Regions from separate parts of the Streptomyces sp. YGL11-2 genome, predicted to be linked through region 3. Evidence: predicted binding sites of a transcription regulator. Region 3 holds the regulator's gene; each other region holds the start of a gene.
The links. The regulator HrcA, encoded in region 3, represses chaperone genes, less so after heat shock. The targets are predictions, from matches to a motif close to TTNGCACTCNGNNNNNCNGAGTGCNAA.
Positions count from the first base shown of each region.

Region 1 (6,742 bases), on a different contig from region 3:
CACCAGCTCGTCGACCAGCGGGACGTCGGCGGTCATCAGCTCGGCCCGGATCGTGGCGACGATGGCGCCGACCGTGGCCTCCTCATCGAGCGCGGGCAGCACCACGCTCACCGTCCGGCCCGTCTGGCGCTTCGCCTCCAACAGCTGCTCCAGCGGCCGGTCCGCGGCGGACCAGGAGCGGCTGCCGAGCCAGCGCTCCACCTCTTCCAGCACGTCTACGACACTCCTCGATGGGCGCCCCGGGGGCGACCGCTGTGATCCATCTCGCGGTTCGGACGACTATCTCAACCGTCAGCGCCTTCGGTTACAGTCTTGAACAACGCGGATCGCCCTCGCATGTCGGGGTCGCCGCGCCACAAACGCCTGGGTCCGCCCAGCGCCATACCGCTCATCCAGAGGGGCAGAGGGATACGGCCCGTTGAAGCCCCGGCAACCCTCCAGTCGGTCTCCGCCGCAGCACGCACTGCGCGCGAGGCTCCCGGCTAGGGAAGGTGCCAAATCCGTCTCACGGCGAGATGCGTCGTGAGGAAGATGAGGAGAAAGGGCCTCGCCTCCATGGCTGTGCACGTCACCGAATCCACTCCGTCTGTCGCTCTGGGCCCCGCCGTCGCGCTCTCCTGCCGCGAGTGCGGGCAGCGCTTCGACCTCGGCCCGATCTTCGCGTGCCAGGAATGTTTCGGCCCGCTCGAAGTCGCCTACGAGCTGCCGACCGGCGACCCCGAGAGCCTGAAGAAGCGGATCGAGGCCGGCCCCGACAACATCTGGCGCTACGCCCCGCTGCTCCCCGTCCCCGCGGACGTGGCCGACAAGCCGAACCTCAACCCCGGCTTCACCAAGCTCGTCAAGGCCGACCGGCTCGCCGCCGAACTGGGCGTCACCGGCGGCCTGTACGTGAAGGACGACTCCGGCAACCCGACCCACTCCTTCAAGGACCGGGTCGTCGCGATCGCCGTCGAGGCCGCCCGCGCCTTCGGCTTCACCACCCTGTCCTGCTCCTCGACCGGCAACCTGGCCGGTGCGGTCGGCGCCGCCGCGCGCCGCGCGGGCTTCAAGTCCTGCGTCTTCATCCCGCACGACCTGGAGGCCGGCAAGGTCGTGATGGCCGCGGTCTACGGCGGCGACCTGGTCGGCATCGAGGGCAACTACGACGACGTCAACCGCTTCTGCTCGGAACTCATCGGCGACCCGCTGGGCGAGGGCTGGGGCTTCGTCAACGTCAACCTCCGCCCCTACTACGGCGAGGGCTCCAAGACGCTGGCGTACGAGATCTGCGAGCAGCTGGGCTGGCGGCTGCCGGACCAGATCGTCATCCCGATCGCCTCCGGCTCCCAGCTCACCAAGATCGACAAGGGGCTCAAGGAGCTGATCGCCCTTGGCCTCGTCGAGGACCGGCCGTACAAGATCTTCGGTGCGCAGGCCGAGGGCTGCTCGCCGGTGTCGGCCGCCTTCAAGGCCGGGCACGACGTCGTACGGCCGCAGAAGCCGAACACCATCGCCAAGTCGCTGGCGATCGGCAACCCGGCCGACGGTCCGTACGTGCTCGACATCGCGCGCCGCACGGGCGGTGCGGTCGAGGACGTCGACGACGAGCAGATCGTGGACGCGATCAGGCTGCTGGCCCGTACGGAGGGGATCTTCGCGGAGACCGCGGGCGGGGTGACCGTCGGCGTGACCAGGAAGCTGATCGAGAGCGGTGTGCTCGACCCGTCGCTGACCACGGTCGTGCTGAACACCGGTGACGGCCTGAAGACCCTCGACGCCGTCGCCGCCGGTCCCACGGCCACCATCCGCCCCGACCTGGACGCGTTCCGCACGGCCGGCCTGGCCGGCTGAGCCGCTTTCGCCCCTACGCTGCCGCCGGGCAGCCTCCACAGTCCTACCCCGCACCCGCTGGAAGGCAGAACCATGAGCGTCAAGGTCCGCATCCCCACCATCCTCCGTACGTACACCGGCGGCGCGGCCGAGGTGGCCGCCAAGGGCGCGACCCTCTCCGAGGTGATCGCCGACCTGGAGAAGAACCACCAGGGCATCGCGGCCCGTGTGCTGGACGACGCGGGCAAGCTCCGCCGGTTCGTGAACGTCTACGTCAATGACGACGACGTCCGCTTCGAGCAGGGCCTTCAGACCCCCACCCCGGACGGTGCGGGCGTTTCGATCATTCCCGCGGTCGCCGGAGGCTGCTGAGCGATCTGCCGCATTTGGCGCCTAATTTGCGCCAACTCTTGCGTTGCTTGACCGAAATTGCCCCGTCCGGCATAAACGGACGGGGCAATTCCGCGTTGTGAAAGGGGATACCATTGGGGCGATCCCCCTCGGCCTATCTCCGCGCGCGTGCCGAACGCATATGAGACCGCGGTGAGTTGTGCCCAAACTGTGCGCGGTCTTTGTCGCTTACGTGGCTTATTCCCGGCCCGAATTGCACCGGAAAATTGTGACTTCCGGTCATATTGCCGATTCCCTGCCGCCGGAATTCTCGTCCGATTGACCTGTTGCGCTGGGCATCGGTCCAGATACATTCAGCGGCGGTCGACGCGTTCCGGCGCACACCCCCATTCGCGGGGTGAGGTCTGACCCGGGTCCGCGGAGTGCGGTCCTGTGCAAGGGCCAGTAATAGGGGAGTTAGGCATGGCTCAGGGCACCGTCAAGTGGTTCAACGCGGAGAAGGGGTACGGCTTCATCGCGGTCGACGGTGGTGCGGATGTATTCGTCCACTACAGCGCGATCCAGATGGACGGTTACCGCACCCTTGAGGAGGGTCAGCGGGTCGAATTCGAGATCTCGCAGGGCCAGAAGGGGCCGCAGGCGGACATGGTTCGGGTCAGCGCCTGAGGCGGCGACCGACTGCGCGTCGGGAAGGCCCGCACCCTACCCATGGGGTGCGGGCCTTCCTGCTGCCCTTTTGCTGCCTCGCGGCCGCTGCCCGCCAGGGCGCGGATGTACCGACCGGCGCGCGGCGGGCCCCGGCGCGCGGGTCCGGGGCGGCGCACGGCGCGCGGCCGGGGCGGGGCGGGCGCACGGGGCGGGCTCGGGAGTGTGGACGGGACGGTGGGCGCTTGCACTCGACAGGGTCGAGTGCTAATCATTGCGTTAGCACTCTCCCCGTGAGAGTGCTGAATATGGACCGGGTCGGTGAGGCCCGCAGGCCGGGTGGGGCAAGGAACCACAAGGCATGCAGGCCGTCCGTCGCGGGCGCCAGCGCGGTCCGAGCTTTCTCCACCCCAGTCCGGGAGGACCACTTCACATGGCCAAGATCATCGCGTTCGACGAGGAGGCGCGGCGCGGCCTTGAGCGCGGTATGAACCAGCTCGCCGACGCCGTCAAGGTCACCCTCGGCCCCAAGGGCCGCAACGTCGTCCTTGAGAAGAAGTGGGGCGCCCCCACGATCACCAACGATGGTGTCTCCATCGCCAAGGAGATCGAGCTGGAGGACCCGTACGAGAAGATCGGCGCCGAGCTGGTCAAGGAGGTCGCGAAGAAGACGGACGACGTCGCCGGTGACGGCACGACGACCGCGACCGTCCTCGCCCAGGCGCTGGTCCGCGAGGGCCTGCGCAACGTCGCCGCCGGCGCCAACCCGATGGCCCTGAAGCGCGGCATCGAGAAGGCCGTCGAGGCCGTCTCCGGTGCGCTGCTCGACCAGGCCAAGGAGATCGAGACCAAGGAGCAGATCGCCTCCACCGCGTCCATCTCCGCCGCCGACCCGCAGATCGGCGAGCTGATCGCCGAGGCCATGGACAAGGTCGGCAAGGAAGGCGTCATCACCGTCGAGGAGTCCCAGACCTTCGGTCTGGAGCTGGAGCTCACCGAGGGTATGCGCTTCGACAAGGGCTACATCTCGGCGTACTTCGCGACCGACATGGAGCGCATGGAGGCGGCGCTTGAGGACCCCTACATCCTCATCGTCAACTCCAAGATCGGCAGCGTGAAGGACCTGCTGCCGCTCCTGGAGAAGGTCATGCAGTCCGGCAAGCCGCTGCTGATCATCGCCGAGGACGTCGAGGGCGAGGCCCTGTCGACCCTGGTCGTCAACAAGATCCGTGGCACCTTCAAGTCCGTCGCCGTCAAGGCCCCGGGCTTCGGTGACCGCCGCAAGGCCATGCTCGGCGACATCGCCATCCTCACCGGTGGCACCGTCATCTCCGAGGAGGTCGGCCTCAAGCTGGAGAACGCCGGTCTCGACCTGCTCGGCCGCGCCCGCAAGGTCGTCATCACCAAGGACGAGACCACCATCGTCGACGGTGCCGGCGACAGCGAGCAGGTCCAGGGCCGGGTCAACCAGATCCGCGCCGAGATCGAGAACAGCGACTCGGACTACGACCGCGAGAAGCTCCAGGAGCGCCTCGCGAAGCTGGCCGGCGGCGTGGCCGTCATCAAGGCCGGTGCCGCGACCGAGGTCGAGCTCAAGGAGCGCAAGCACCGCATCGAGGACGCCGTTCGCAACGCGAAGGCGGCCGTCGAGGAGGGCATCGTCGCCGGCGGTGGCGTGGCCCTGCTGCAGGCTTCCTCGGTCTTCGAGAAGCTGGAGCTGGACGGCGACGAGGCCACCGGTGCCGCCGCCGTGAAGCTGGCCCTGGAGGCCCCGCTCAAGCAGATCTCCGTGAACGCCGGCCTTGAGGGTGGCGTCATCGTGGAGAAGGTGCGCAACCTGACCCCGGGTCACGGCCTGAACGCCGCGACCGGCGACTACGTCGACATGATCGCCGAGGGCATCATCGACCCGGCCAAGGTGACGCGCTCCGCGCTGCAGAACGCCGCGTCGATCGCCGCGCTGTTCCTCACCACCGAGGCCGTCATCGCCGACAAGCCGGAGAAGGCCGCCGCGGCCGCTCCGGGCGGCATGCCGGGCGGTGACATGGACTTCTGATCGACTTCGGTTGATCACCGTCCGCTCGTTCGCCGGGGCGGTACCTCCTCTCCCAGGGGGTACCGCCCCGGCGGCGTTTCCCCCTCCCCGCATCCCGTCCTGCCGTTCCCGCGTGCGTTCCGTCGGCGTGCCTCTGTGTGTTCCGTCCGCCGTGGCTACCCGGAACTCCCGGGCGGGCACGGCGACATGGCGGTCGGCGGGTCGGGGTCACGGCAGCCCGGCCGGGTTACCGCAGGCGGTCGAGGAGCCAGGAGCCAGGAGCCAGGGGCCGGGGCGGCGACGGCCGGCGATCCGGTGACGACCCGGCGATCCGGTGACGGCCGCGCGGACGACCGCCGCGCCGACGCGCACTCCGGCTTCCTACCCGGCCGACTGATCAACGCTGATTTCAGCCGCACGCTGTCCACCGCACGCTGTCCAGGGCACGCCCAACACAGGCCCCCGAGGCGTGACTTCTCCCATCTTGGGAAGCCAATCAGCGCTCCCGTTGGCCAATCCCGTGCTCGGGCGCCGATGTGGTCCGAACGGAGCGCGCTGCCGCGGAGGCGGCAGGCCGGGTCATAGGCGCTCGATGACCAGGGCGGTGTCGTCGGTGACTCCGCCGGGCGGCAGCAGGTCGGTCAGCAGGGCGTCGGCGAGGGTTTCGGGGGCGGCTGCCTGGTGGCGAGCCAGGGAATCGGCGAGCCGCGCGAGGCCGGTGTCGATGTCTTCGCGGCGGCGTTCGACCAGGCCGTCGGTGTACAGCGCGAGGACGTCGCCCTCGGCGAAGGGCACGGTTGCCTGGGGCCGGGGGGCGTGTTCAGGGCGAGCGCCGAGTGGGGGGTCGGTGGCCTGGTCCAGGAACTCCACGGTGCCGTCCCGCTGCAGGAGGGCGGGTGGCGGGTGGCCGGCGCTGCTGTAAGTGACGGTGTGGGTGTCCCAGTCGATGAACGTCGTGGCCACTGTGGTGTTCTCGGCGCCGGCGAGGGAACGGGCGTACAGCCCGAGGACTTCCAGGGCCCTGTCGGGACCGTCGACGGCGCGGCAGGCGGCGCTGAGTGCGCTGCGCAGTTGTCCCATGACTTTGGCCGCGGGCAGGCCGTGGCCGACGACGTCGCCGACCGCGATCGCGATGCGGTCGCCGGGCAGGTCGACCAGGTCGTACCAGTCGCCGCACACGTGCAGCGTGTCGACGGCGGGCCGGTAGCGTACGGCCGCCTGGTGGCGCCCGACCGGGCGGGAAGCGGGCAGCATGGCCTCTTGCAGGCTCAGCGCGACTTCGCGGGCGCGGATGAGTTCGGTGACCTCCTCCACCCGGTGCAGCAGCAGCGCCACCCGCCCGTCCGGACCGAAGACGGGAGTGTTGATCCAGGTCCAGTACCGCTCGTTTCGTACCCCGGGCCGTTCAGGGTCCTCCAGGTCGGCGCGCTGCACCGCCATGATGTCGCGCTCACCGGTTGCCGCCACCCGGAGCAGTGACGCCTGAACGTTGGGCGTGACGGCCGCGGCAGGGGCGTCCGGGTTGTCGCGGAAGTCGTCGGGCAGGTAGCTGCCGATGACCTGCTCGCGGGTGCGGCCCAAGGTGCGCAGGAACCCCTCGTTGGCGTCCGCGTAGATCAGCTGCGGGGTCAGCAGTGCCACCGCGCCGGGAAGGGCCTGGAACACGGCCGCGTAGTCGATCTCCGGTTCCGCCACGTCCTTTTCCGCCACGTCCTTTCCCGCCTCGACGTCGCCACTGGTGTATCTCCACGATAGGACTCCTGCGGCGGAGCTGGGCAGGTCGCATGGGGCGGCCGGCAGGAAGGGCTGAGGAAGTCCGTACGGCGCGCTCGGCAAGGCATGCCGAGCCGTGGGGCCCGCGGCCGGCCAAGAACGCTCGGACCGCCCAGCTGAAGCACT
Region 1 is NZ_JBNHIN010000019.1:89,601-96,342, forward strand. Features, by position in the region: gene ACO1BR_RS22425 (glucosyl-3-phosphoglycerate synthase) at 1-213, opposite strand, end outside; SAM riboswitch class I at 386-538, shown strand; gene thrC (threonine synthase) at 556-1,833, shown strand; gene ACO1BR_RS22435 (MoaD/ThiS family protein) at 1,906-2,184, shown strand; gene ACO1BR_RS22440 (cold-shock protein) at 2,626-2,829, shown strand; gene groL (chaperonin GroEL) at 3,242-4,864, shown strand; gene ACO1BR_RS22450 (PP2C family protein-serine/threonine phosphatase) at 5,423-6,538, opposite strand.
Region 1: a site for HrcA is predicted at 3,088-3,114, ahead of groL (chaperonin GroEL). Genes of this name have one in related genera too.

Region 2 (6,742 bases), on a different contig from region 3:
GGCGGGCGAGGCGTTCGACAAGGTGGCGCGGGTGCTCAACCTCGGCTTCCCCGGCGGCCCGGTCATCGACCGCTGGGCCCGCGAGGGCGACCCGGAGGCGATCCGCTTCCCGCGCGGGCTGACCGGCTCCCGCGACCCGCGCTACGACTTCTCCTTCTCCGGTCTGAAGACCGCGGTCGCCCGCTGGATCGAGGCCAGGCGGGCGGCCGGCGAGGAGGTGCCGGTGGCGGACGTCTCGGCGTCCTTCCAGGAGGCGGTCGTCGACGTGCTGACCCGTAAGGCCGTCCGCGCCTGCAAGGACAGCGGCGTGGACCACCTGATGATCGGCGGCGGGGTCGCGGCCAACTCCCGGCTGCGGGCGATGGCCCAGCGCCGCTGCGAGGACGCCGGCATCCGGCTGCGGGTGCCGCGGCCCAAGCTGTGCACCGACAACGGCGCGATGGTGGCGGCCCTCGGCGCGGAGATGGTGGCCCGCAACCGCCCTGCGTCCGCCTGGGACCTCTCGGCGGACTCCTCGCTCCCGGTCACCGAGACCCACGTCCCGGGCCCCCACGGCCACGACCACGCACCCGACCATGATCACTTTCATGAGCTGAGCAAGGACAACCTGTACTCCTGACGGCGGCTCCGCCCGGCACAGGTCTTACCCTGGAGCGGCACAGGCGCGGGCACGGGGAGGCGGCAGGCTGTGGACTGGTTCTGGTGGGTCTTCATCTTCTTCATGGCGGGCGGCTTCGCCAAGGTGGCCGACACCGCCCGTACGGCCCTGCGGACGCGCCACGAGCGCAAGATGGAGCGACTGGCGACCGTCCGCCAGGAGCGGCACGAGCTGGCCGCCGCGCAGAAGCCGCCGGAGCCGGTGTGCGGCTGCACCCACCACCTCGCCAAGCATGACAAGAAGGGCAAGTGCCACGAGCTGGTGCAGGTGCCCGTCGCCTGGGACGCGGACCACAAGCCGGTCCAGTACGAGGCCGGCCAGTGCACCTGCCAGCAGTACGTGGGCCCGCAGCCGCTCTCCCAGGTCTACGCCGAGGACCTGACGGACCTGGCCTGAACGGCCTGCCTCAGGCGGTGTCCGCCGCGGGGTGCCCCAGCAGCATCGTGGGCGCCCCCGCGACCCGGGTGAGGAAGACCGTGCAGGAGTGCGGCCCGCCGAGCTTCAGCTTCCTGCGCAGCTCCTCGGGCTCCACCGCGGACCCGCGCTTCTTGATCACCGCGACGCCGACCCCGCGCTCCCGCAGCAGTGCCTTCAGCTTCTTGACGTTGAACGGCAGCACATCGGTGATCGCGTACGCGGTCGCGTACCGCGTCGGCACCAGCTGATCCGCCGTCACATACGCGATCGTCGGATCGATCAGCCGCCCGTCGACCTCCTGGGCGACATCGGCGACCAGATGCGCCCGTATCACCGCGCCGTCCGGCTCGTAGAGCCAGCCGCCGACGGGGCCCGGCTCCGGGTCGGGCAGCCCGGCGCCCAGCAGGGACGCCCCCGAGGGCAGCAGGGTGGCCCGCCGGCCGCCGCCCTCGCCCGTCCCGAACCACAGGACGGCCTCCTTCACGTCGCCCGCGTCGGAGATCCACTCCGTCTCCGCGTCGTCGGGCAGCGCCTCGTGCGGCACTCCGGGCGCGATCTTCAGCGCCGCGTACCGCGCCGTACGGGCCGTCTCGACGGCCCACGACAGCGGCGGGGAGTACGCCTCCGGGTCGAAAATGCGGCCGCCGCGGGGTTTGCTGCGCCGGGCCGGGTCGACGAACACCGCGTCGTACCCGGCGGTGTCCACCTCCGTCACCTCCGCGCAGCGCACCTCGATCAGCTCCGCGAGCCCCAGCGCCGCGGCGTTCGCCCGGGCCGCCGCGCAGGCCAGCGGGTCGCGGTCGACGGCCAGCACCCGGATCCCGGCGCGGGCCAGCGCCAGCGCGTCGCCGCCGACGCCGCAGCACAGGTCGGCGAGCGTACGGACCCCGAGCCCGGCCAGCCGGGCGGCGCGGTGCGCGGCGACGGAGGTGCGGGTGGACTGCTCGACGCCGTTGGGCGTGAAGTACATCCGCTCGGCGTCCGCGCCGAACTTGGCTGCCGCCCGGCGCCGCAGCTGCGCCTGCCCGATGGCGGCGGAGACCAGCGGTGCGGGGTGGTCGCGGCGCAGCCGGGTCGCGGCGGCCAGCTCGTCCGCGGCGCCAAGGTGCCGCAGTTCGTCCAGCAGCGCCTGCCCCTCGGGGGTGAGCAGCGCGGCGAAGGTGTCGAGGTCGGTCATCTGCACCATTGTGGGCCAGCCGCCCGGCCGAGCCCGCGTCGGGCCTGGTGCCTGGGCCCTACACCTGGGGTGCCTGGGCCCTACGCCTCGGGCTCGCCGCCGGTGATCCGGCGCACCCGCTGGGTGGCGTCCGCGGCCGGCGCCGGGCGGACCGGCTCGCGCCGCCGCTGGGCGCTGTCGCTGACCCGCAGCAGTACCGCCACCATCACCCAGTTCGCGACCAGCGACGAACCGCCCTTGGCGAGGAACGGCAGCGCCTTGCCGGTGAGCGGGATCAGGCCGGTGACGCCGCCGGTGACGACGAAGACCTGGAGCAGCAGCGCCCCGGAGAGCCCGACCGCCAGCAGCTTGCCGAACGGGTCGCGGGCGGTCAGCCCCACCCGCAGCCCGCGCTGGGCGAGCAGTGCGTACAGCAGCAGGACGGCCATGACTCCGGCCAGCCCCAGCTCCTCGCCGACGGTGGTGAGGATGAAGTCGCTGTTGCCGGCGAAGCCGATCAGCTCGGGGTGGCCCTGGCCCAGGCCGGTGCCGCCGATACCGCCGCTGCCGAAGCTGAACAGCGCCTGCGCGGCCTGGTCGGAGATCAGGCCCGGCGGCCGCTGGTTCGGCGGCAGGAAGATGTCCATCGGGTGCAGCCAGGCCATCACACGGCCCTTGACGTGCGGCTCGGTGGAGCCGACGACGCCGGCGCCGACCACGGCCATGGCCAGACCGCAGATCACCCAGCTGGTGCGCTCGGTGGCCATGTAGAGCATGATCACGAAGACGCCGAAGAAGATCAGCGAGGTGCCCAGGTCCCGTTCGAAGACCAGCACCAGCAGGCTGATGACCCAGATCGTGAAGATCGGCCCGAGCTGCCGGCCGGGCGGCAGCTGCATGCCCATGACCCGGCGCCCGGACAGCGCCAGCGCATCGCGGCTGACCGTGAGGTACCCCGCGAAGAACACCACGATCATGATCTTCACGAACTCGCCGGGCTGCAGCGACAGCGGCCCCAGCAGGATCCAGCGCTTGGCGCCGTACATGTCCGCGCCGAAGAAGGCCGGCGCCATCAGCAGCACCAGCGCGACCGCCATCGTCAGGTAGATGTAGCGCTGCAGGATCCGGTGGTCGCGCAGCACCATCAGGATCACGATGCAGACCGCGACCCCGATGACCGTCCACACCAGCTGTCCGGTGGCCGCCTGCCCGATCTTCAGCCGCGGCTTCTCCGCGTACGTGATGTCCAGCCGGTGCAGCAGCACCAGGCCGATGCCGGTGAGCAGCGTGGCCAGCGGCAGGATCAGCGGATCGGCGCGCGGCGCGAAGCGGCGGACGACCAGGTGCGGGACCAGCGCGACGAAGAACATGCTGACCGCGAAGCCGGCCAGCCCGCCGGGCAGCGAGTCCTTCATCGACAGCTCGGTGTAGGCGTAGCCGAAGACGGTGATCAGGACGACGAAGCCGAGCAGCCAGGCTTCGGTTCGCCGGCGGTTCGGGGCCTGCGCGAGCGCCGCGAACGTCATGGTGCGCTCGGCGTCGCTTTCCGGGCCCCCGGGATCCTGGGGGGCGCTGGTCAGTCCACGCACGGTTCCTCCGCCATCGATGGTCAGGGCCGCGGTGCGGCCGGGTCTTGGCCCGGTTGTCAGCGGTCCGGGGAGCTAGACGGGGCATCGCCGGGCCTGGTTGCAGCGGAACAGCAAGGTGTGTCCGAGTCCACCCGGCGGCCGTCGACAGGGACACGGTACGCGTCCCCGGCGCGCTGGCACTCCGCTTGACCGAGTGCTAACGGCGTCATAGTCTCAGCGTTGGCACTCTCCACCGGGGAGTGCCAACACAGCGACGGGCAGGTCCGGCACCCGCGACGACGGATCCACCTGGTCGCCACCTCAGACAGTTAACCCCGTGAGATCTCCGAAGGGGGAGGTCGGATCGTGACGACCACCAGCTCCAAGGTTGCCATCAAGCCGCTTGAGGACCGCATCGTGGTCCAGCCGCTCGACGCCGAGCAGACCACGGCCTCGGGCCTGGTCATCCCGGACACCGCGAAGGAGAAGCCCCAGGAGGGCGCCGTCCTCGCCGTGGGCCCGGGCCGCTTCGAGAACGGCGAGCGCCTGCCGCTCGACGTCAAGGTCGGCGACGTCGTGCTCTACAGCAAGTACGGCGGCACCGAGGTGAAGTACGAAGGCGACGAGTACCTCGTTCTCTCGGCTCGCGACGTGCTCGCGATCATCGAGAAGTAATTCACCCAGTTTTGCCCTGATCTGCGCCCCTGGTTCCCGCGTTCTCACCGACCGGGGCAGGGGCGCAGTTCGTCTGAGCGAGAGCGGTCACGGCGGCGAGGCCGACGATCGCAACGAGAGGACTTGAAGCAGCCATGGCGAAGATCCTGAAGTTCGACGAGGACGCCCGTCGCGCCCTTGAGCGCGGCGTCAACAAGCTTGCCGACACGGTCAAGGTGACCATCGGCCCCAAGGGTCGCAACGTCGTCATCGACAAGAAGTTCGGCGCGCCGACCATCACCAACGACGGTGTCACCATCGCCCGCGAGGTCGAGGTCGAGGACCCGTACGAGAACCTGGGCGCCCAGCTCGTCAAGGAGGTGGCGACCAAGACCAACGACATCGCGGGTGACGGCACCACCACCGCGACCGTGCTGGCCCAGGCGCTGGTCCGCGAGGGGCTGCGCAACGTCGCCGCCGGCGCCTCCCCGGCCGCCCTGAAGAAGGGCATCGACGCCGCGGTCAAGGCCGTCTCCGACGACCTGCTCGCCACCGCCCGCCCGATCGACGACAAGGCCGACATCGCCGCCGTCGCCGCGCTGTCCGCGCAGGACCAGCAGGTCGGCGAGCTGATCGCCGAGGCGATGGACAAGGTCGGCAAGGACGGTGTCATCACCGTCGAGGAGTCCAACACCTTCGGCCTGGAGCTCGACTTCACCGAGGGCATGGCCTTCGACAAGGGCTACCTCTCGCCGTACATGGTCACCGACCAGGAGCGTATGGAGGCCGTCCTCGACGACCCGTACATCCTGATCCACCAGGGCAAGATCTCCTCGATCCAGGACCTGCTGCCGCTGCTGGAGAAGGTCATCCAGGCCGGCGCCTCCAAGCCGCTGCTGATCATCGCCGAGGACGTCGAGGGCGAGGCCCTGTCGACCCTGGTCGTCAACAAGATCCGCGGCACCTTCAACGCGGTGGCCGTCAAGGCCCCCGGCTTCGGTGACCGCCGCAAGGCGATGCTCGGCGACATGGCCACCCTCACCGGTGCCACCGTCATCGCCGAGGAGGTCGGCCTCAAGCTCGACCAGGCCGGTCTGGACGTGCTGGGCACCGCCCGCCGCGTGACCGTCACCAAGGACGACACCACCATCGTCGACGGCGGTGGCAACTCCGAGGACGTCCAGGGCCGCGTCGCCCAGATCAAGGCCGAGATCGAGAGCACCGACTCCGACTGGGACCGCGAGAAGCTCCAGGAGCGCCTCGCCAAGCTCGCCGGCGGCGTCTGCGTCATCCGCGTCGGTGCCGCGACCGAGGTCGAGCTGAAGGAGAAGAAGCACCGTCTGGAGGACGCCATCTCCGCGACCCGCGCCGCGGTCGAGGAGGGCATCGTCTCCGGTGGCGGCTCCGCGCTCGTCCACGCCGTCAAGATCCTGGACGGCAACCTCGGCAAGGACGGCGACGAGGCCACCGGTGTCGCCGTGGTCCGCCGCGCCGCCGTCGAGCCGCTGCGCTGGATCGCCGAGAACGCCGGCCTTGAGGGCTACGTCATCACCTCGAAGGTCGCCGAGCTGGACAAGGGCAACGGCTTCAACGCCGCGACCGGCGAGTTCGGCGACCTGGTCAAGGCCGGCGTCATCGACCCGGTCAAGGTCACCCGCTCCGCCCTGGAGAACGCCGCCTCCATCGCCTCCCTGCTGCTGACGACCGAGACCCTGGTCGTCGAGAAGAAGGAAGAGGAGGAGGCCGCCGACGGCGGTCACGGTCACGGCCACGCGCACTGACCCCTGACCGCGTACGCGTCAGCTCCCACCGAGGCCCGGTCCCGCCACCGCGGGGCCGGGCCTCGGCCATGGTGCCGCGGCGGCCGCCGGGCCCCCGCCGCGCCGCCGCCGGGCCGCGGTGAGCCTCCGGGCGCCGCGGGCCACCGGGCCGTCAGGCCGAGTGCGCCAGCCCCTCCGGCCGTACCGGGTCGGCGAACGGGAGCCCCTGGGCGTACCGCTCCAGCTCGTCCAGCGCGTGATCGGCCATCCGGTGCAGCTCGCCGCCCAGCGAACCGGCGACATGCGGGGTCAGCAGCACGTTCGGCAGCTCGTACAACGGCGAGTCCGGGGGCGGGAGTTCGGGCTCGGTGACGTCCAGTACGGCGGCCAGCCGCCCGCTGCGCAGCTCGGGCAGCAGGGCCGCCTCGTCGACCAGCGAGCCGCGCGCGGTGTTGATGAGCGTGGCGCCGTCGGGCATCAGGGCGAGCTGGCGGGCGCCGATCAGATGCCGGGTGGCGGGCAGCGCGGG
Region 2 is NZ_JBNHIN010000011.1:100,748-107,489, forward strand. Features, by position in the region: gene tsaD (tRNA (adenosine(37)-N6)-threonylcarbamoyltransferase complex transferase subunit TsaD) at 1-619, shown strand, start outside; gene ACO1BR_RS15270 (hypothetical protein) at 689-1,054, shown strand; gene ACO1BR_RS15275 (THUMP-like domain-containing protein) at 1,065-2,252, opposite strand; gene ACO1BR_RS15280 (FtsW/RodA/SpoVE family cell cycle protein) at 2,333-3,757, opposite strand; gene groES (co-chaperone GroES) at 4,166-4,474, shown strand; gene groL (chaperonin GroEL) at 4,609-6,234, shown strand; gene ACO1BR_RS15295 (hydroxyacid dehydrogenase) at 6,386-6,742, opposite strand, start outside.
Region 2: a site for HrcA is predicted at 3,994-4,020, ahead of groES (co-chaperone GroES). Genes of this name have one in related genera too.

Region 3 (6,742 bases):
CCGCCGCCCGCGCACTGGCCGACGGCCTCCTGGAGCCCGGCCCGTACGAGGCGGGACGCGCGGTGCTGACGCTGCGTGGGCGGCTGCTGGCGGACGCGGTGGTGCGAGACCTGGTGGACTGAGGGGACGGGCCGGGTGGACTGAGGGGAGTGACCGGCGGGCCCTCGCGGGGCCGGTGCGGCCGGACCGCCCGGCCGCCGGGCACGCGACGGCTATCGGGCCACCGGGTCACCAGTTCAACGGGTCGGCGCAGCACGGCACTTCAGCGGATCACGGACAGGTCGGCGGGGCATCGTACGTCAGTGGGCCAGTGGGCCAGTGGGCCAGTGGGCCAGTGGGCGTGGGCCAGCGGGTCAGGGGGGCACGTCAGTGGGTCAGCGGGCGTGACTGCCGCCCCGACTCCTGGTCGATCTCGTCGTGGGCCTTGGTCAGCAGCTGCATCGCCATGTCGTTGAGCGCCCGAGCGCCCGCGACCTCCTCGCCGACCCGGGGCTGGTTCCCGTCGGCGGGGTGGCGGCTGGCATAACCATGGGACCGCACCTCGGTCCCGTCGGGCAGCCGGACCAGCGCGGCGGCCCGGGTGCGGTGGGTGTCCTCCTCGAATTCCAGCTCGACATGCCATCCGACAACGGTCTTCAACATGACGGTCACCTCCGGAATCGCTGCTACCAGCGTGCGCTCGCCACGGCCCCGGCGCACCACATGCCCCGGGCCCGGCTACGCCCCCTCCGGGGCCGTCACGAAGTCGATCAGCTCCTCGACCCGCCCCAGCAGGGACGGCTCCAGGTCCTTGTACGACCGCACGCCGGAGAGGATCCGCTGCCAGGCCGCGCCGGTGTTCTCCGGCCAGCCCAGCGCCCGGCACACCCCGGTCTTCCAGTCCTGGCCGCGCGGCACGGCCGGCCACGCCGCGATGCCCACCGAGGACGGCTTCACGGCCTCCCAGACGTCGATGTACGGGTGGCCGACGACCAGCGCGTGCGCACCGGTCACCTCGGCCGCGATCCGGGACTCCTTCGAGCCGGGCACGAGATGGTCGACCAGGACGCCGAGCCGGGCGTCCGGGCCGGGGGAGAAGGCGCGGACGATCGCCGGGAGGTCGTCGATGCCCTCCAGATATTCCACGACCACGCCCTCGATGCGCAGGTCGTCGCCCCAGACGCGCTCGACCAGTTCGGCGTCGTGCCGCCCCTCCACGTAGATGCGGCCGGCCCGCGCGACCCGGGCGCGGGCGCCGGGGACCGCGACCGACCCGGAGGCGGTCCGCGCCGGACCGCTCGGCGCGGGGCGGCTCCGGGGGCGTACGAGCGTGACGACCCTGCCCTCCAGGAGGAAGCCGCGCGGCGCCATCGGGAAGACCCGCTGCTTGCCGAACCGGTCCTCCAGCGTGACCGTCGGCCCCTCGGCGGTCTTCTCGCAGCGGATCACCGCGCCGCAGTAGCCCGTGGTGACCTCCTCGACGACCAGATCGGGATCGGCGGGCACTTCGGGCGCCGGCTGCTGCTTCTTCCACGGGGGAGTGAGGTCGGGGCTGTAGTGCTTGTTCTGCATGAGGGCCTGTTCTGTGGACGGACTTCTGCGGGCCGACCGTCCTGACCGGCCGGACCAGTGGGACTGACCGACCGGCCGGACCGGTGGGCGGAAGGGGGGAGCGGCGGAAGCGGAGAGCGGTGCGGGGCGGCAGCTCAGAACGGCGCTCAGGACGGCGGCGGGCCGAACCGGGCGGCGAGGGCGTCGCGCTGGGCGCGCACGAAGCGGGCGTCGACGACGGCGCCGTGGCCCGGCACGTACACCGCGTCCTCGCCGCCCAGGGCGAGCAGCCGGTCCAGGGCGGCGGGCCACTGCTGGGGGAGCGCGTCCGGCCCGGCCTGCGGCTCGCCCGACTCCTCCACCAGGTCGCCGCAGAAGACGATCTCCGGGGAGCCGTGCCGGCCGGGCACCAGGACGGCCAGGTCGTGCGCGGAGTGGCCGGGGCCGACGTTGGCCAGCAGCACCTGCCGGTCGCCGAGGTCGACGGTCAGCTCGCCGTGGACGTGGTGGTGCGGCGTGACCAGCAGGTCGGCGGCCTCCGCGGCGGCGTCCCGGTCGACACCGTGCCGCACCGCGGAATGCCGGAGCTCGTCCTTGCTGCGCCGCAGCAGCTCGCCCAGCCCGGCCGCGCCGAACACCTCGACGCCCGCGAAGGCGGCGGTGCCCAGCACATGGTCGAAGTGCGGGTGGGTCAGTGCGATGTGTGTCACGTCCCGGCCCAGTACGCCGCGGATGGTGCGGCGCAGTGCGGCGCCGTCGCGGAGGGTGGCGCCGGTGTCGACGATCATGACCCCGGCGGTGCCGGCGATCACCCCGATCGTTTCGTCCCAGCCGGGCATCCGGCGCCGGGCGACACCGTCGTCGAGCTGTTCCCAGCCTGCCTCTTCCCATGCAGTGCGCATACCGAGACGCTAGCGCCATCGCGATAGCGTTGCGCGACGGTCGGCCGTTCCGGCGGCCCGGACCGGGTGCCGGCCAGGGCCTGCCGGGCAGCGGTCGGGGGGCGCCAAGGGGCGCTCCCGGGGTCGGATTCCGCGGTCCCGGGCAACTCCCCACCACGCTCACCCTTGCCGCATCCGTGCTACCCGGCCGTACACTTACTGGGTCTGGCACTCGGCTGATGTGAGTGCCAGGAGAGACGACACACGGCGGGACGGCCGGACTGGAGGTGCGCGGGATGCTCAGCGAACGCAGGCTCGAAGTGCTGCGCGCCATCGTCCAGGACTACGTCGGCACGGAGGAGCCGGTCGGCTCCAAGGCGCTCACCGAGCGCCACAAGCTCGGGGTCTCCCCGGCCACCGTGCGCAACGACATGGCGGCCCTGGAGGACGAGGGTTTCATCGCCCAGCCGCACACCAGCGCCGGGCGGATCCCGACCGACAAGGGATACCGCCTCTTCGTCGACAGGCTGGCCGGCGTCAAGCCGCTGTCCAGCCCGGAGCGGCGCGCCATCCAGAATTTCCTGGACGGCGCCGTCGACCTCGACGACGTGGTCGGCCGGACGGTTCGGCTGCTGGCGCAGCTGACCCGGCAGGTCGCGGTCGTGCAGTACCCCTCCCTGACGCGGTCCACGGTCCGGCACGTCGAGCTGCTGGCGCTGGCCCCGGCGCGGCTGATGCTGGTGTTGATCACGGACACCGGACGGGTCGAGCAGCGGCTGGTCGACTGCCAGTCGCCGTTCGGCGAGATGTCCCTGGCGGACCTGCGGGCCCGGCTCAACAGCCGTGTCGTCGGGCGGCGGTTCACGGACGTGCCGCAGTTGGTGCAGGATCTTCCGGAGTCCTTCGAGCAGGACGACCGCGGCACGGTCTCGACAGTACTGTCGGTGTTGCTGGAGACTCTGGTGGAGGAGACCGAAGAGCGGCTGATGATCGGCGGTACCGCCAATCTCACGCGCTTCGGGCATGATTTCCCACTGACCATCCGGCCGGTGTTGGAAGCCCTTGAGGAGCATGTGGTGCTGCTCAAGCTGCTCGGGGAGGCCAAGGACTCGGGCATGACCGTACGTATCGGGCATGAGAATGCTCATGAGGGCCTGACGTCCACCTCGGTCGTCGCCGTCGGCTACGGTTCGGGCGACGAGGCCGTCGCAAAAATGGGCGTGGTCGGACCGACCCGCATGGACTACCCCGGAACGATGGGAGCGGTACGCGCAGTGGCACGTTACGTCGGACAGATCCTGGCGGAGTCGTAAGTGGCCACGGATTACTACGCGGTCCTGGGCGTACGGCGCGATGCCTCGCAGGACGAGATCAAGAAGGCATTCCGGCGGCTGGCGCGCGAGCTGCACCCGGATGTCAACCCGGACCCCAAGACCCAGGAGCGGTTCAAGGAGATCAACGCCGCTTACGAGGTCCTCTCCGACCCGCAGAAGAAGCAGGTCTACGACCTCGGCGGCGACCCCCTGTCGCAGTCCGGCGGTGCCGGCGGCGGCGCGGGCGGCTTCGGCGCGGGCTTCGGCAACTTCTCCGACATCATGGACGCGTTCTTCGGCACGGCGTCGCAGCGCGGACCGCGCTCGCGGACCCGCCGCGGCCAGGACGCGATGATCCGCCTCGATGTCGAGCTCAGCGAGTCGGCGTTCGGCACGACCAAGGACATCCAGGTCGACACCGCCGTGGTCTGCACGACCTGCAGCGGCGAGGGCGCGGCGCCCGGGACGTCGGCGCAGACCTGTGACATGTGCCGCGGTCGCGGTGAGGTGTCGCAGGTCACCCGGTCCTTCCTCGGCCAGGTCATGACCTCCCGGCCGTGCCCGCAGTGCCAGGGCTTCGGCACGGTCGTGCCGACCCCGTGCCCCGAGTGCGCGGGCGACGGCCGGATCCGCTCGCGCCGTACGCTCACGGTCAAGATCCCGGCCGGCGTCGACAACGGCACCCGCATCCAGCTGGCCGGTGAGGGCGAGGTCGGCCCCGGCGGCGGCCCCGCCGGCGACCTCTACGTCGAGATCCACGAGCTGCCCCACTCGGTCTTCCAGCGGCGCGGCGACGATCTGCACTGCACGGTGACCATCCCGATGACGGCGGCGGCGCTGGGCACGAAGTGCCCGCTGGAGACGCTGGACGGGATGGAGGACGTCGACGTCCGGCCCGGCACCCAGTCCGGCCAGTCGATCCCGCTGCACCAGCGGGGCGTGACGCATCTGCGCGGCGGCGGCCGGGGCGATCTGATCGTCCATGTCGAGGTCCAGACCCCGACGAAGCTCGACCCCGAGCAGGAGGAACTCCTGCGCCGACTGGCCAAGCTGCGCGGCGAGGAACGGCCCACCGGGCAGTTCCAGCCCGGCCAGCAGGGCCTCTTCTCCCGCCTGAAGGACGCGTTCAACGGGCGGTAGGCACACGGCGTACCCCGGCCGGCTGTTCCGCACTTCGCGGCCCTGCCCCGGTTCGGGGCAGGGCGGTGGGCGTGACACGATGTGGTCATGCCCACCGCGCTCACCGCTCTCTGCCGTCACCCCATCGTGCAGGCCCCGATGGCGGGCGGCGCCTCCGGGTCCGAGCTGGCCGCGGCGGTCTGCCAGGCCGGCGGGCTCGGCTTCCTCGCCGCCGGGTACAAGACCGCCGACGGCATGTACCAGGAGATCAAACAGCTCCGGGCGCTGACCGACCGCCCCTTCGGCGTCAATCTCTTCATGCCGCAGCCCTCGCTGGCCGACACGTCCGCCGTCGAGGTCTACCGCGAGCAACTCGCGGGCGAGGCCGCCTGGTACGAGACCGAGCTCGGCGACATCGACGGCCCCTGTGACGACGGGTACGAGGCCAAGCTCGCGATCCTGCGCGAGGATCCGGTGCCGCTGGTCTCGTTCACCTTCGGCTGCCCCTCGCGGGCGGTCCTCGACGGCTTCGCCAAGGTCGGCACGTACACCGTCGTCACGGTCACCACGGCCGCCGAGGCGCAGGCCGCGCAGTGGTCCGGCGCCGACGCGGTCTGCGTGCAGGGCGTGGAGGCGGGCGGCCACCAGAGCACCCACCGGGACGATCCGCACGCGGACGGCACCGGTGCGGGACTGGGGCTGCTGGCGCTGCTCGCGCAGGTCCGGGAGGCCGTGCAGATCCCGGTGATCGCCGCGGGCGGGCTGATGCGCGGGGCGCAGATCGCGGCGGTGCTGGCCGCCGGGGCGTCGATGGCGCAGCTGGGCACCGCCTTCCTCGTCACGCCCGAGTCCGGCGCCAACCCGCTGCACAAGCAGGCGCTGACCAACCCCCTTTTCACGCATACGGAGTTGACCCGGGCGTTCTCCGGGCGGCCGGCCCGCGGGCTGGTGAACCGTTTCCTTCGCGAGCACGGCCGGTACGCGCCGGCCGCCTATCCCGCCGTGCACTACCTCACCTCCACCGTCCGCAAGGCCGCCGCCAAGGCCGGCGACGCGCAGGGCATGAACCTGTGGGCGGGGCAGGGACACCGGCTGGCGCGGGAGATGCCCGCCGGGCGGCTGGTGAAGGTGCTGGTGGCCGAACTGGACGCGGCACGCGCCGCGTTGGGCGAGGCCCGCACCGGCGGGGACGCGGACGCCACCGGCGGTGCCGCATGACCGCGCCGGTCTTCCTCGTCGACTCGCTGGCGGGTGTACGGGCCGGGGGCACCCTGACCCTGGACGGTCCCGAGGGCCGGCACGCGGTGTCGGTACGGCGGCTGCGGGTCGGTGAGGAGGTCGTGCTGACCGACGGCGCGGGCGCCGGCGCCCACGGCACGGTCGCCGCCGTCGAGGGCAAGGACCGGCTCACCGTCGCCGTGGCGGAGCTGCGCACCGAGGCCCCTCCGGTGCCCACGATCACCGTCGTGCAGGCGCTGCCCAAGGGCGACCGCGGGGAGCTGGCCGTGGAGACCATGACCGAGACTGGCGTGGACGCCATCGTCCCCTGGGCGGCGGCGCGTTGCGTCACCCAGTGGAAGGGCGAGCGGGCCGCCAAGTCGCTGGCGAAATGGCGTGCCACGGCGCGCGAGGCGGGTAAGCAGTCGCGCCGGCTGACCTTCCCGCAGGTCGCCGACCCGCTGACGACCAAGCAGGTCGCCGCGCTGCTCGCCGACGCCGACTTCGCCGCCGTCCTCCACGAGGAGGGCAGCGCCCCGCTGGCCACCGCCGAACTCCCCGCCCAGGGCTCGATCGTGCTGGTCGTCGGCCCGGAGGGCGGCGTCTCCCCGGAGGAGCTGGCCGCCTTCGCCGAGGCGGGCGCCAAGCCGTACCGCCTGGGTGCGACCGTGCTGCGCACTT
Region 3 is NZ_JBNHIN010000009.1:226,769-233,510, forward strand. Features, by position in the region: gene hemW (radical SAM family heme chaperone HemW) at 1-122, shown strand, start outside; gene ACO1BR_RS13490 (DUF1876 domain-containing protein) at 367-642, opposite strand; gene ACO1BR_RS13495 (DUF3097 domain-containing protein) at 718-1,551, opposite strand; gene ACO1BR_RS13500 (MBL fold metallo-hydrolase) at 1,698-2,432, opposite strand; gene hrcA (heat-inducible transcriptional repressor HrcA) at 2,708-3,724, shown strand; gene dnaJ (molecular chaperone DnaJ) at 3,725-4,864, shown strand; gene ACO1BR_RS13515 (nitronate monooxygenase) at 4,952-6,061, shown strand; gene ACO1BR_RS13520 (16S rRNA (uracil(1498)-N(3))-methyltransferase) at 6,058-6,742, shown strand, end outside.